One region of the Ornithinibacillus xuwenensis genome, then DNA from elsewhere that is predicted to be linked to it. Evidence: predicted binding sites of a transcription regulator. Region 1 holds the regulator's gene; each other region holds the start of a gene.

Region 1 (3,320 bases):
TAGTAAAAAGCTACTATTAAAACGGATAAATAAACAAGAAAGGAATACATTAGGTTCCATCTAATGTAAACAAATACGTTGAATATCGAAGCAACCCATTCCAGGAATACAAGTGTGAAAGCCCAAAGTACGATATATAAAGTTGTATAAAAGCCTTTTAACTTCCATTTAACTAAGAAATACACAAAAAAATAACCGAATAGTGGGTATGCTACGCCTAAACATAGCCAGTCAAATAAATCTTGTTTGAAGGTGTCTAAAGCAAGGTATCGTTGAAGCTTAATGCCTATAATGTAATCAGTCCATTTGCCAATTGAAGCGAAATAAAGAATTACGGCAACTGTAATCGCGGAGGGTAATACTTTACGACAGAAAATAATTCCCAAAATAAGAGGGAAGAGGGCTATTATTACGAACCACTCATTCTCGTCAAAATGGATTGGTAATAAAAACATATAATTGTTATACCCCTTTCAAAAGTTTTGAATAAAAACGTTGAAAGATTAATACAGCAAGAAGAACTAGAAACCAAAATATCAATAAACCAGGAATTGATAGTTGATGGTGTTCTATCATTCCGCCCCATTCTGCTGCAAATTCAACTACAACTAAAACAAAAGACGCTAATATTATAGTGACGCTTTTCCAAAGGAAAGTATGAAGTGATAACGTCATCCCAATCATCCAAGTCATGATTGCTGGTATTAGTGCAGCGCACCATATTATAAATGATAAAAATGAACCCATATTATCTGAAGTTTTTATTTGGCCAAGATTTAAGCCTCCCATACTAAATGCCTCATTTAAAAGATTAGAGATAAATACAATTAGTGTAATAACTTCTATCTTATGAAGACTCTTTGTACGAAAAGCAAGGATGATAAAGAGTATGGTTAGTGATAGGGTAACTGAGAGTAGCATGAATAAACTCCTTAGATGAATTAATACAATTATTATTCCACTGTGAGAGTGTATTATGTTGCTAAAGTCCATTAATAATTAGAATTTTCACGTTGAAAGTATAGAATTATATCTACAAAATCCGATATTTAGAAAAAAGTTAACCAACAAATTTTTAGTGATTTATTATATAGTTATACCAAAGGGGGCGTATGAAACGATGAAGATTATAAAGGGATTACTTATTACCGTCATTGTATTAGCTATTCTCGGCTATGGGGTTTATCATTTTGGAACAAAATTAGCATCCGATAAGTTAATGGAAGTTCTTTCTACTGAATTGGAAAACAGTGGTGAACTTGAGAAAATCAAACAGACAATTGAAAGTGATCCAGAGTTAATGGCCTTTTTAGAAGATGCCGAATCAGTTGACGAACAATCATTACCATTTACAACAAAAGAAGAAGCTACTAGAATGCTAGTGAAGAAAGTAGGAATAACAGGACTTCAAAATATACAATCGAAAGTTCAAGAAGGTCAAATTTCTAAAGAAGAACTCCTTCAAGAAATTGAAGGCAAATTATCCGAAGAGGAAATTACCGCATTGAAAGTGATTGCTTACAAGGAACTTTATCATAAGTAGCATTTAACAGTTTTGTTCCAAATTTGCTTAATAGATATACTTAACATGGTTAAGTGGTGCTTATTATATGACAAACTACTGACTTGATAAGCCTCGGTTAAAATATTTTGCTAACTCCAAAAGCTGATACTTATCATAGAAATAGAAAGAGCTAATTAACAATCAGGGAATTCCTGACCATAATCAGCTCTTTTGTTATGTATTTTTACATAAAAACAACGTCTTAACTAATAGACGTTGTCGTATGAATAATATTAGTGAATGTGTCGGTACAATCCAACTACTTTCCCTAGAATAGAAACGCTTGGATAAATTAATGGCTCCATTGTAGGATTTTCTGGTTGAAGTCTAATATGATCTTTTTCTTTAAAGAAACGTTTTACAGTTGCTTCATTATCCTCCGTCATGGCAACAACAATATCTCCGTTTTGTGCGGTGTTTTGTTGTTTGACAATGACCATATCACCATCTAAAATTCCTGCTTCAATCATACTTTCTCCATCGATAACGAGAACAAATAGGTTCTCATCGGGCCCAGCTGATGAGCTAGGGATTGGAACAAACTCCTCAATATTTTCGACAGCAGTAATTGGAACACCAGCAGTTACTTTACCAATGACTGGAGCATAACGCGCTTCGTCCCTTGGAATAGTAAGCTCTTCCTCAAAATCTAGTATTTCAATTGCCCTTGGTTTAGTAGGATCCCTGCGAATAAAGCCTTTACTTTCAAGTCTTGAGAGATGTCCATGCACAGTAGAGCTTGAAGCAAGACCAACAGCCTCTGCAATCTCTCTTACGGAAGGTGGATATCCTTTAATTTTCACTTGTTCTTTTATATAGTCAAGAATTGCTTGTTGTCTATTGGATAATTTAGTCATCTATTAAACCCCTCGCACATAAGATTTATTAATGATAGTTTACCACCCATTATCTAAAAATGCAAACATTCGTTCGAAAAAACGTTGACAAGACCATATGTTCTGTTATAATGAATTTAGCGAACAAAGGTTCTTATATTGAAAAGGAAGGAATGATGTAAAATGTTCGGAAGAGTAAACAAAACAGATTTGTTTTACATTGCTGCATTTGCGTTAACATTAGGATTCTTATACCTTTCATTAATTAGTGCATAAATAGGGGTTTTGAAAGTGAATGGCATCATATACTGCAGAGTGAGTACAGATAAAAAAGCACAAGAAACATCATTATCAAGACAGAAGGAAGAGTTATATCAACTAGCCAATCGTTATGGATTTAACATCGTTAAATGTATAGAAGAACAAGCTAGTGGTTATGAAATCGAACGTGAAGGTATATTTGAGATGCTCGAGACATTTGAAGCTGGAAAAGCGAATTGTCTATTTATTCAAGATGAGACGAGACTTGGTAGAGGCAACACGAAGATTGCACTATTTCATCAATTAGCAAAACGAAAGATACCTATTTATACGGTGTTACATAATGGAGAGTTAGAGCTATCAGAGTCAGATTCAATGGTATTGCAGATAGTCGGTATTGTAGAAGAATATCAACGGAAAATCCATAACGCTAAAATAAAGCGAGGTATGAAAAAGGCTATTGCGAATGGCTATAATCCATCAAACAATTTATCAAATCGGAACAAAGCGGCTGGTAGAGAAAAAATTGAAGTCCCAATAGAAGAAATTGTTCATTTACGAAATAAGGAATTAACTTTTGGGGAGATTGCAAACACGTTAAATGGATTAGGATACCAAGTTTCAAAGGCTACTGTTCATCGTAGGTATCAGGAGTATAA
Region 2 (3,320 bases), 100 kb from region 1:
AATCTACTAAAGATTTAACTGAAGATGTAACGGATGAAATTAACGAAACGAAAGATGTTGTGAAAGGCAAAGATAACAAATAAATCTTTTGGAGTGAAATTTATGGGCAGTATAGGTATTCCAGGATTAATTCTAATTCTTATTGTTGCATTAGTTGTTTTTGGTCCTTCAAAGCTTCCTGAAATAGGAAAAGCCTTTGGTAGTTCCTTGAAGGAATTCCGAAATGCTGCAAAAGATATAGTTTCGGAGGAAGATGCAAACAAGCATGTAAATAATCCTTCTAATACGACAATTAAAAATGATTAAAAAAAGGTGTAAGGTTTATTAACCTTGCATCTTCTTTTCTGTTTGTACCAAACATTAAAGACAGTAGATGTAATGTTCTATTAAGTTTAATGTATTAGAAAATATAGTGAGACATGCTTATTTATTACAGTGGCATTTGTTACTAGGAGTGTTTTGTATGGCGAGGAATTATGATGAAAAGGAAATGAATTTTACGGGACATTTATCGGAGCTACGAAACCGGTTAGTTGTCACGGCAATATTCTTCATTCTTTTCTTTATTGTAAGCTTTATTTTTGTGGAGGATATTTATAATTTTTTTGAGTCTGATATTGACTTTAAGCTCACCTTGTTAAGTCCAGGTGAAATTATGTGGATTTGGTTTACGATCGCTGGAGTTGTGGCACTCGCAGGTACGCTTCCAATACTAGCCTTCCAAATATGGATGTTTATTAAGCCTGGGCTAACTGCAAAGGAGCAAAAAGCGTCGTTAGCATTTATCCCAGCAATCTTTTTATTGTTTATCGGTGGACTTGCTTGTGGTTATTTGATGTTTATTAAGTTAATTCTTCCATTCTTGTTGTCATTAAACGATGGTATCTTTAATGAAATGTTTACCGTTGAAAAATATTTTAAATTTTTACTTCGAGTAACCTTACCATTTGCCATTATTTTTGAGATACCGGTTATTACCATGTTTTTAACAAAACTAGGAATTTTAACTCCTAATATCATGCGTAAAACGAGAAAATATGCGTATTTAGTCTTAATTATTATTGCAACCATGGTCACACCACCCGACTTTTTCTTACCAATTTTTGTGGCGATTCCATTTATTCTTCTATATGAGATAAGTATCTATCTTGCTGCTATTGTATATCGCAAGAAACAGGAGAAGCACAAGGAATTTATGGAAGCCTAATTCGTTTATATAAAGGGGGGGTATGATGCGTTCGTTTTATCATTTCATGATGACTTACCGTGGTAAAAAGAAACCAGATGATTCAAGTAGACTTGCAGATTGGATGTTTGATGATCATAATTTTCCAAAGCATTCCAAAAGCTATCACGAAATTAGTGATTATCTTGAATGGAATAGTCCGTTTACAAATGCGCTTTCTGTGTTTGACTCCCTTTGGGATACGTACTTGATGAAGGAAAAAGATTAAATGCTCTGGAATTAGCTCCAGAGCATTTTTATATGACCGTATAAATATCCGTAAACCGAATTGAAATAGTATCCGCACTTACACTTAGATTGTTTAGTAAGATTGTATGATTTAATGGGTCTAGCTTTTTGATGATCCCGCTTGTATTATGCATTTGTCCATCTTGATAATAGTTGATTGTTATCGTTTGTTTTTCTTGATATGCCTCGATAATAAATTGATTTAGTATCTCCAGCTCTTGCTCATCCAAAGCCGGCCTTCTTACTTTTTTATCTTCTTTCCATATATTCTTTAAGAGCTCAACATGCTCAGGAAGCATTAACGATGTCCATTTAATCGTTCCTCTATCATTCACCATTAAAAAATCACCTCTATATCATTATATACAAACATTTGTTCGTTATTCAACTTTTCGTTATATGGAGAAGGTCGGAAACGTGTTAAAATGAAAGAAACAATAAAATTTAAATAGGTATTTCCTATTACTTATATAAACTTGCAAGGGGGAAATCAGATGAAAGTAATGCATACAGCTGATTGGCATCTCGGAAAGATTGTTAACAGTGTTCATATGACAGACGAACAGGATTTTATATTAAATCAGTTACTAGAGATTATTAGAGCTGAAAAGCCAGATGTACTTATCATTGCCGGTGACTTATACGATCGTGCAATACCACCAAAAGAAGCAGTTGATTTATTAAATCGTATATTTACGACGCTTGTAAAAGATATTCGAATACCGGTATTAGCAATTTCCGGAAATCACGACAGTCCTGAGCGACTTGAATTTGGTACAGAGATGTTTCGTGCACAGCACTTATATATTGAGACAAGCCTAAGTAGAAGCCTAAAACCAGTGGTTCTTACGGATGAACACGGACCAGTATACTTTCACCTGGTACCATATATTGAACCGGCAGAAGCAAGAGCATTCTTTCAGGATGACTCCATCCACTCTCACCAAACAGCAATGGAAGCCGTTATCAATTATATAAAAGAGCATCATAACATGAAGGAGCGTCACATATTTGTTGGACATGCCTTTGTGGCAGGGGGAATGGAATCTGAATCAGAGGAACGACTATCAATGATAGGTGGAACACCATATGTGGATGCAGCTTTATTTCAGGATTTTTCCTATACGGCATTGGGGCATTTGCATCAACCGCAGCGAATTAAACGAGATGTCATTCGGTATAGTGGTTCGATTTTAAAATATTCCTTTTCAGAAGCAAACCATAAAAAATCCGTAACTATCGTTCACCTTGATAAAGAAGGAAATTGTGAACTTGAATTTATCCCATTAGCACCAAAACATGATATGCGTGTGGTAGAAGGTTATTTTCAAGAACTGATTGAACAACCATTGGAAGATAATGAGGATTATTTGCACATTCGATTACTCGATAAGGGGCAAATTATCGATCCGATGTACAAGCTGCGAAAAATCTATCCCAATATTCTTCGCCTTGAACGTGTAGGGCAATCATCAGCTAAGAGTTTACTAGATTTGCAGCAAATTAGAAAAAAGCAATCACAGTCTCATTCAGAGCTATTTGCATCCTTTTATAAAGAGATAACGGATGAAGCTATTGATGAACAAAGAATGGCCTATATTGAAAAAACAATTTCAAGTGTAATCGCGAAAGAAAGAGGGGAATAATTTGCGAGCATTAAGCCTAAGTTTAACAGCCTTTGGTCCATATCTAGAGAAACAGGTCATTAATTTCGAGGAATTAGGCGATGAAACAATATTCTTAATCACTGGACCAACGGGAGCAGGAAAAACAACAATTTTTGATGGAATCTGTTATGCATTATATGGTAAAGCAAGTGGATCAGATCGGGATCAGGATTCACTTA
Region 3 (3,320 bases), 250 kb from region 1:
ACGAAATTAAACATACCGAAAAAAATCTTAAGGAGTGGATGCTGGATGTGCCTGTTGAAGCTCCTATTACACATAAAGGCACGAAAAACTTTATCCGTAAAGAACCTTATGGCGTGACATTGGTTATATCACCTTGGAATTATCCCTTACATCTAGCAATAGCACCGGCAATTGGCGCGATTGCTGCTGGAAATACGGTTGTGATAAAGCCTTCTGAATACAGTCAATCGACCTCCTCCCTCTTAGCAAAAATGGTTTCAGAAACATTCGAACCGAATTTCCTTGCTGTTGTTGAAGGCGCGAAAGAAGTCAGTGAGGAACTTTTACAACAAAAATTTGACTATATTTTCTTTACTGGAAGTACCGCAGTGGGAAAGGTTATCATGAAGGAAGCGAGTAAACATTTAACACCCGTTACACTGGAATTAGGTGGTAAAAGTCCTGTAATTGTTGACAAGGATGCAAACATACCAATCACTGCTAAGCGAATCGTATGGGGGAAATTTACCAATGCAGGTCAAACCTGTGTGGCACCTGATTATCTATACGTCCATCACAAAATAAAAGATAAACTGCTTAAGGAAATGAAAAAGCAAATCAGGAAGCTATACCGAAAGAACGCGCTTCAAAATGATAATTACGTTCGCATCATTAATGAAGGTCACTTTAATCGTCTTTCATCCTATTTAACAACCGGTAAAATTATTCAAGGCGGAAATGTCGATTATAAGCAACTTAAAATCGAACCAACCATTGTAGACAACATCTCTTGGACCGATCCAGTCATGCAGGATGAAATATTTGGACCAATCTTACCTGTTCTAACATTTCGAAGTTTAACAGAAGTTATTTCCATTTTAAAACTTCATGAGAAACCTCTCGCACTCTATTATTTTGGAGAAAAAGAGAAGAACCAACAAAGCGTGATGACAAATTTATCGTTTGGTGGCGGATGTATCAATGATACATTGTATCACCTTGCAAATCCGAATCTACCCTTTGGCGGGGTTGGGAGTAGCGGTATGGGATCGTATCATGGTAAAAGTAGCTTTGACACTTTCTCACATCACAAAAGCATCCTGAAGCAATCAACTAAGTTTGATATTCCACTACGCTATCCAGGTGGAAAGCTAGTATTTTCTATCATTAAAAAGATCCTGAAATAATAATAGGCTCAAGTTATCGCAATCCATAACTTGAGCCTATTTTTTATAGTCATCTAGAAAATCCTTTTGAAAGCTCGTTCTTGGCTGTCCCTGATCCTCTACCTTCATCTCGACAAAAGGATTTTTTCCATACTTCTCTGTTAATTCATCTATAGCTAGATATAGCTTCTCCTTTTCCGCATCTTTTTTATAGGTAAACAAATCTAACTGCTGAACGATATTTTGTTTCTCCTCGATATCTTGTACCGTGATACCAAGTAATCGAACGGGTTCTTTATTCCAATGGACTTCAAATAACTCGAAGGCTACCTTTAAAATATCTACTTTTTTCTCAATATAGTTGGAAAGCTTCTTACTTCTAGTAATGGTTTTGCGATTATGATAACGAATGGTTAGCTGAACGGAGCCCCCAGCTACTTGCTTTCGTTTCATTCGAATCTCAACATTTTCAGCTAGAGAAGATAATAAGCTTCTAATCTCTGCTTCATCTGTTGTATCTAACGGTAATGTCTCGGAACTACCAATACTCTTAAATTCATTTACTGCATCTGGATCAACCACTCTAAGATCAATACCATTTGCCCGGTTCTTAAGTCGTTCACCATTAATACCTAATAGTTGCTTTAGTTGATATTCATCAGCTAATGCGAGCTCTCCAATCGTATTTATCGAAAGTCCTTGTAGCTTTTCAGCCGTTTTACTTCCAATACCATACATTTCTCTAACAGGTAATGGCCATAGCTTTTCAGGAATGTCTCTCTTCCTTAATATCGTAATGCCCATAGGTTTTTGCATATCGGACGCCATTTTGGCTAGAAACTTATTAGGTGCAATTCCGATACTACAAGGCAAATCCAACTCTTTTTTAATTTGTTGTTGTATCTTCTCCGCCAAGCGAACTGGATGCTGGTCATTACTTACATCCGATACATCCATATAACCCTCATCAATAGAGACTGGCTCAACAAATGGTGTTATGGAATATAGGATTTTAAATATTTCTCGGGAAGCAAATCGGTATCGTTCGAAATTAGGACGCATAACGAGTAAGTCTGGACACAGTTTTCGTGCTTGCCAAATAGGCATGGTGGTCTTTACACCTTTAGCCCGTGCTTCATAGTTACTCGTAATGATTATTCCTTTACGCTCTTCAGGATTACCAGCTACCGCTAGAGGTTTTCCTTTTAGTTCTGGGTTATAGGCAATTTCTACAGAGGCATAGAAGCTATTCATATCTAAGTGGAATATTATACGCGCTTTTTTAGCATTTATCTCTGCCATGTTAGACATCCTTTGCGAACAATTGTTTCTCTATGTATTATACCACAATTAAAAACGCGCTTTACACCCTTCAAATCTAGGTTTTATACCAATATGCTCAATAATTTCAATTTAAACGGTACCCTTTCCTCCCAGTGGTATTAAGGTATTGATTCTTTCCATACCAGTAATAATTGGCTTGGCTTGTGCTATTAGCTTTTGGGTAACTTCCAATTGTAAAGACGCTTCATGTGCTTGTTGATCACTCCATACCTCAAATACATACACAGCACTCGGCTCAGACTCTGAAGTACTTACAATGTATATTTCACAATCTTTCAGATTCTGCATCGATTCCGCAGCTTCTAACAAAATGTTAACTAGCGTATTTTGTTCGCCTTCTTTAACTGAAAACTTACCGTATAATCCGAATTTCTCCATCAAAAAAACCTCCTGAATTTAAAATTTCCATCATGAGCTTTAGTGCTCATTTTCAATACTTCTCTCTTTCGTAAAACTTGTCAATTCGTGAATCCGTTTAAATCCTACCCTTTCATATAGCCTGATTGCCTGTTCATTATTCCTATTGGTTTTATATTATCAAATGTTCTGAAATAAATATACAAATAAAAATGGCTAATATCATTATTAGCCATTTTCCTAACATATCTTATATTTATTTCGCTACTTCTTTAATAATTTCTGTAACAAACTCAGAGATCTTCACTAATTCTTCTACAGGAATTCGTTCGTTTGTTGTGTGAATTTCCTCATAGCCAACAGCAAGGTTTACAGTAGGAATTCCAAATCCAGCGATAACATTAGCATCGCTTCCACCACCACTTTGCAGTAGCTTGCTTTCCCTACCAATTGCTTGTGCTGCTCTCCTCGCTA
Region 4 (3,320 bases), on a different contig from region 1:
CATATGTTCACTTCTTAGTTGATGGACATCGAGTCTTGAATCCTCCGTTGTTATCCATTTACTGCTCAAGGTATGGGTTGCAACTTTGCCGTCTAAGGTAGCTGCTGCTTTAAGTGTTATGAATGGCTTTTTCTCAACAATAAACTTATTAAAGACCTCATTCATTTGAATTGCTTCGCGTTCACGAATTCCAGTAATGACCTCAATACCAGCATTCTTCAAAATGTTAACCCCATTCCCAGCAACAATTGGGTTCGGGTCTAAGGTAGCAATAACGACTCTTTTAATTCCTGCTTCAACAATTGCTTCTGCGCAAGGTCCAGTTCTACCATGATGAGAACAAGGCTCGAGGGTAACATAAATTGTTCCATTCTTTGCCTTATCTCCCGCCATTCGCAGCGCATGTATCTCCGCATGGGGTTCACCAGCTTTTAAATGGGTTCCAACCCCAACGATTCGGTTGTCATTCACAATGACAGAGCCCACTAGAGGATTGGGATCAGTTTGTCCCTTCATAGCCCTTGCATTTTGCAAGGCTAGGTCCATATAAAATTCATGGCTAGTCATTGGAACAGTTCCTTTCCTCCTGTATGTGCCCAGACTTTACGACCTTGGTCTGTAAGTAGCGTTCGTTATATTCAGATACGTCTCCCCATAAAGGAATTCGACCAGTTAATGTTAACCCAGCATTTTTCATTGCTTCTAGCTTTAATGGGTTATTGGTAATTAACGTGACTGGCTTTGAGCGTAGACGCTTCAGTACAAGAATTGCATCATCGTAGTTTCTGGAGTCATTGACAAATCCTAGTCCTTCATTCGCTTCTACGGTATCAAATCCATTTTCTTGAAGAACATATGCCATTGCTTTTGAAAAGAGCCCGATTCCTCGGCCTTCATGGTTTGCTAAATAAAATAATGCGCCAGCACCATGTTCCTTGATTTTTCTCATCGATTCTTTTAACTGGAATCCGCAGTCACATCGCTTACTTCCAAATATATCACCAGTATGACAGATGGAGTGCATGCGAATTAAAGCATCTTCACTGTTTTCAAAATCTCCGTATACCAATACACTAGATTGCTGATAATCAGCTAAGTTCTTGGAGGAAAGGTTGTCAATGATTTTTTGGTAATCATCAGTAACCTCCTCACAGTTTAACCATGAATACCATTTGAATTCTACGGTTTCTCCATATAAATTAACGGGTAATCGCACTGGTCCTACTAAATATATTGCACCTTCTGATGTGTTAATTGATTGTATTTTATCCTTTAGTACGGTTAGTACTTTTGATTCTAATTTCATTTGTCCCATTGTACAAACTCCTTTCACTGCCATAAGTATAAATAAAAAACATTTTCGCTTCAATTTATCTTTCTCGGGGGGGTTCCTTTTTATAAAAACGTACTTGTTTTAGAGTATGATACATTGTTCGTAATTGCCTGGGACGATAAAAAGGAAATGGGATAACCGATATCAGGTTATCAGGAATGGAAAGCTGAATATTTATTACTCCCAGGAATACTCCTGATTTTCTTCCACGCTGCTATGGCATCCCCTTTAGTTTTTCCTGTGTTCATCGGGTCAGCAAAGAAATCCCGAATAAATTGGTTGTATTCAAATTGTGGAGCAATTTCTGTTCTGTAATCTGGCTCCTTCTTTCTCTTTTCTTCTTCATACCACGCTTGTATCGCATCGCGGTATGTTTTCCCAATATTGTTTTTAAAGAATTTTTGTATGTATGTCGAGAAATGAAAATTCGGAATGACGGATTTGAAAAACGCTCGTACCTCTTGACTACACCGGTGGTTCTCATCAATAACCGTATCGAGACTTAATTTTTCATTTGGTTTTCCCTTATATAGACGCTTTCTGGCAGGCTTTTCGATTTCACCTGTTAACAAGTATTTTTCGATTCTGTTGTTCAATTCTGCTTTGGAGCCTGAAACCCCTAGATGGTTAATCCGACAGAATTGTTGGAGCTCTTCTTTTAACCAATAATAGTTTCGAAAATCTTGAATGGTTATATCCTTATTGAGCTTCGGTCGCATGCTAAACACCTCACTTTTATAAGTTAGATTATAGAACAAACGTTCCGTTCTGGCAATTTTTAAAATTTTCTATTGCAAAATAAAGTTAATTTATGCTATTATATCGACATACGATATATCGATAGTTGATACAATGGTGGTGAGTAGTAATGGCAAAGCAACCGGAGGATTTTTTACCCTTATCTCAGGCGACTTACTACATTCTTTTGTCTTTAAGAGAGATTCGTCATGGTTATGCAATCATGCAGGATGTAGAAGTAGTAAGCCAAGGAGAGGTGACGATGGGACCTGGAACATTGTATGGTGCACTAGGAAAGCTGGAGAAGCAAAATATCATTTCCAAGGCTGCTGTAGAGGACAAAGATCGTCGAAAGTATTATCAATTAACAGAACTTGGCAAGAAAGTTTTAAAGCTCGAGTATATAAGGCTAAAATCATTAGTTGAAAATGCAAGTGAGATTATTAGCGTGATGGAGGAGGAGTAACATGACAAAGAAAAAGTTTAAGCTATTTCTAGCTTACGATGTCGAGAAGGAAGAAAAATGGTTAACGGAAATGTCTACTAAAGGACTACATCTTAAAAAATATCGATTATTCACCTATACCTTTGAGGAGAATAAAGAGGAATCTTATATCTATCAGGTGGATTTTAGACCGGATGCGAAAGAAGATTATTTTCGGTTATATGAGGATGCTGGGTGGGAGCATGTAACAGGTGCTGTGAATCTTTTCCATTATTTTCGTGTCCCAACTAGCCAACAGGATATACAAAAGATTTATTCCGATAAAGAATCCATATTAGAATCATACAAGCGAATGATGAGCTATTACTTAATGATCTTTTTCTTATGCATGGCAGGGCAATTAGCATTAGTATTAAGCTGGAAGGGATATTTTGTACAATATCTTGCTGCTGGTTTAGTGTTAATCGTCATTGTGCTCTATATCAATTTGTTTATTTCCCTCAAGCTCAAAATAAATTATTACCGGAGAAATTGAATAAACCGTTGTGAAGACCTCGTCCTAGAGGTCTTTTTCATTATTTTGCTATTTTTTTATAACAGTACCTTGCAATAAACAGTAGTGTGTGTTAAATTGTTCTTAGCAACGTATAATCCATAAACAGGTACTATACATTATACAGTAGTGAAACTAATAAAAAGAGGTGTTAAGAATTTGAACGTACAATTTAAAAAAGGTGTGCTTGAGTTATGCGTCATGGTTTTATTAGAAAAGCAGGATCGTTATGGCTATGAGCTTGTTCAAAA

What was found. Region 1 encodes LexA, which represses DNA repair genes until DNA is damaged. Its sites were predicted from a motif close to CGAACATATGTTCG; they were not measured.
Region 2: the regulator LexA is predicted to act here: its motif matches at 1,841-1,854, upstream of ABC228_RS03455 (YolD-like family protein).
Region 3: the regulator LexA is predicted to act here: its motif matches at 2,463-2,476, upstream of ABC228_RS02550 (DNA polymerase IV).
Region 4: the regulator LexA is predicted to act here: its motif matches at 2,085-2,098, upstream of ABC228_RS17240 (DUF6434 domain-containing protein).

The regions. Positions count from the first base shown of each region.
Region 1 is NZ_JBDIML010000001.1:680,814-684,133, reverse strand. It holds gene ABC228_RS04095 (hypothetical protein) at 463-921, opposite strand; gene ABC228_RS04090 (hypothetical protein) at 1,121-1,543, shown strand; gene lexA (transcriptional repressor LexA) at 1,798-2,421, opposite strand; gene ABC228_RS04080 (YneB family resolvase-like protein) at 2,692-3,320, shown strand, end outside.
Region 2 is NZ_JBDIML010000001.1:577,383-580,702, forward strand. It holds gene ABC228_RS03435 (twin-arginine translocase TatA/TatE family subunit) at 1-83, shown strand, start outside; gene ABC228_RS03440 (twin-arginine translocase TatA/TatE family subunit) at 103-306, shown strand; gene tatC (twin-arginine translocase subunit TatC) at 464-1,207, shown strand; gene ABC228_RS03450 (YozE family protein) at 1,233-1,454, shown strand; gene ABC228_RS03455 (YolD-like family protein) at 1,483-1,812, opposite strand; gene ABC228_RS03460 (exonuclease SbcCD subunit D) at 1,969-3,120, shown strand; gene ABC228_RS03465 (AAA family ATPase) at 3,122-3,320, shown strand, end outside.
Region 3 is NZ_JBDIML010000001.1:425,852-429,171, reverse strand. It holds gene ABC228_RS02555 (aldehyde dehydrogenase) at 1-1,166, shown strand, start outside; gene ABC228_RS02550 (DNA polymerase IV) at 1,203-2,447, opposite strand; gene ABC228_RS02545 (putative quinol monooxygenase) at 2,559-2,867, opposite strand; gene ABC228_RS02540 (M20/M25/M40 family metallo-hydrolase) at 3,103-3,320, opposite strand, start outside.
Region 4 is NZ_JBDIML010000008.1:54,527-57,846, forward strand. It holds gene ribD (bifunctional diaminohydroxyphosphoribosylaminopyrimidine deaminase/5-amino-6-(5-phosphoribosylamino)uracil reductase RibD) at 1-567, opposite strand, end outside; gene ABC228_RS17235 (GTP cyclohydrolase II) at 560-1,315, opposite strand; gene ABC228_RS17240 (DUF6434 domain-containing protein) at 1,486-2,052, opposite strand; gene ABC228_RS17245 (PadR family transcriptional regulator) at 2,202-2,537, shown strand; gene ABC228_RS17250 (DUF2812 domain-containing protein) at 2,539-3,051, shown strand; gene ABC228_RS17255 (PadR family transcriptional regulator) at 3,229-3,320, shown strand, end outside.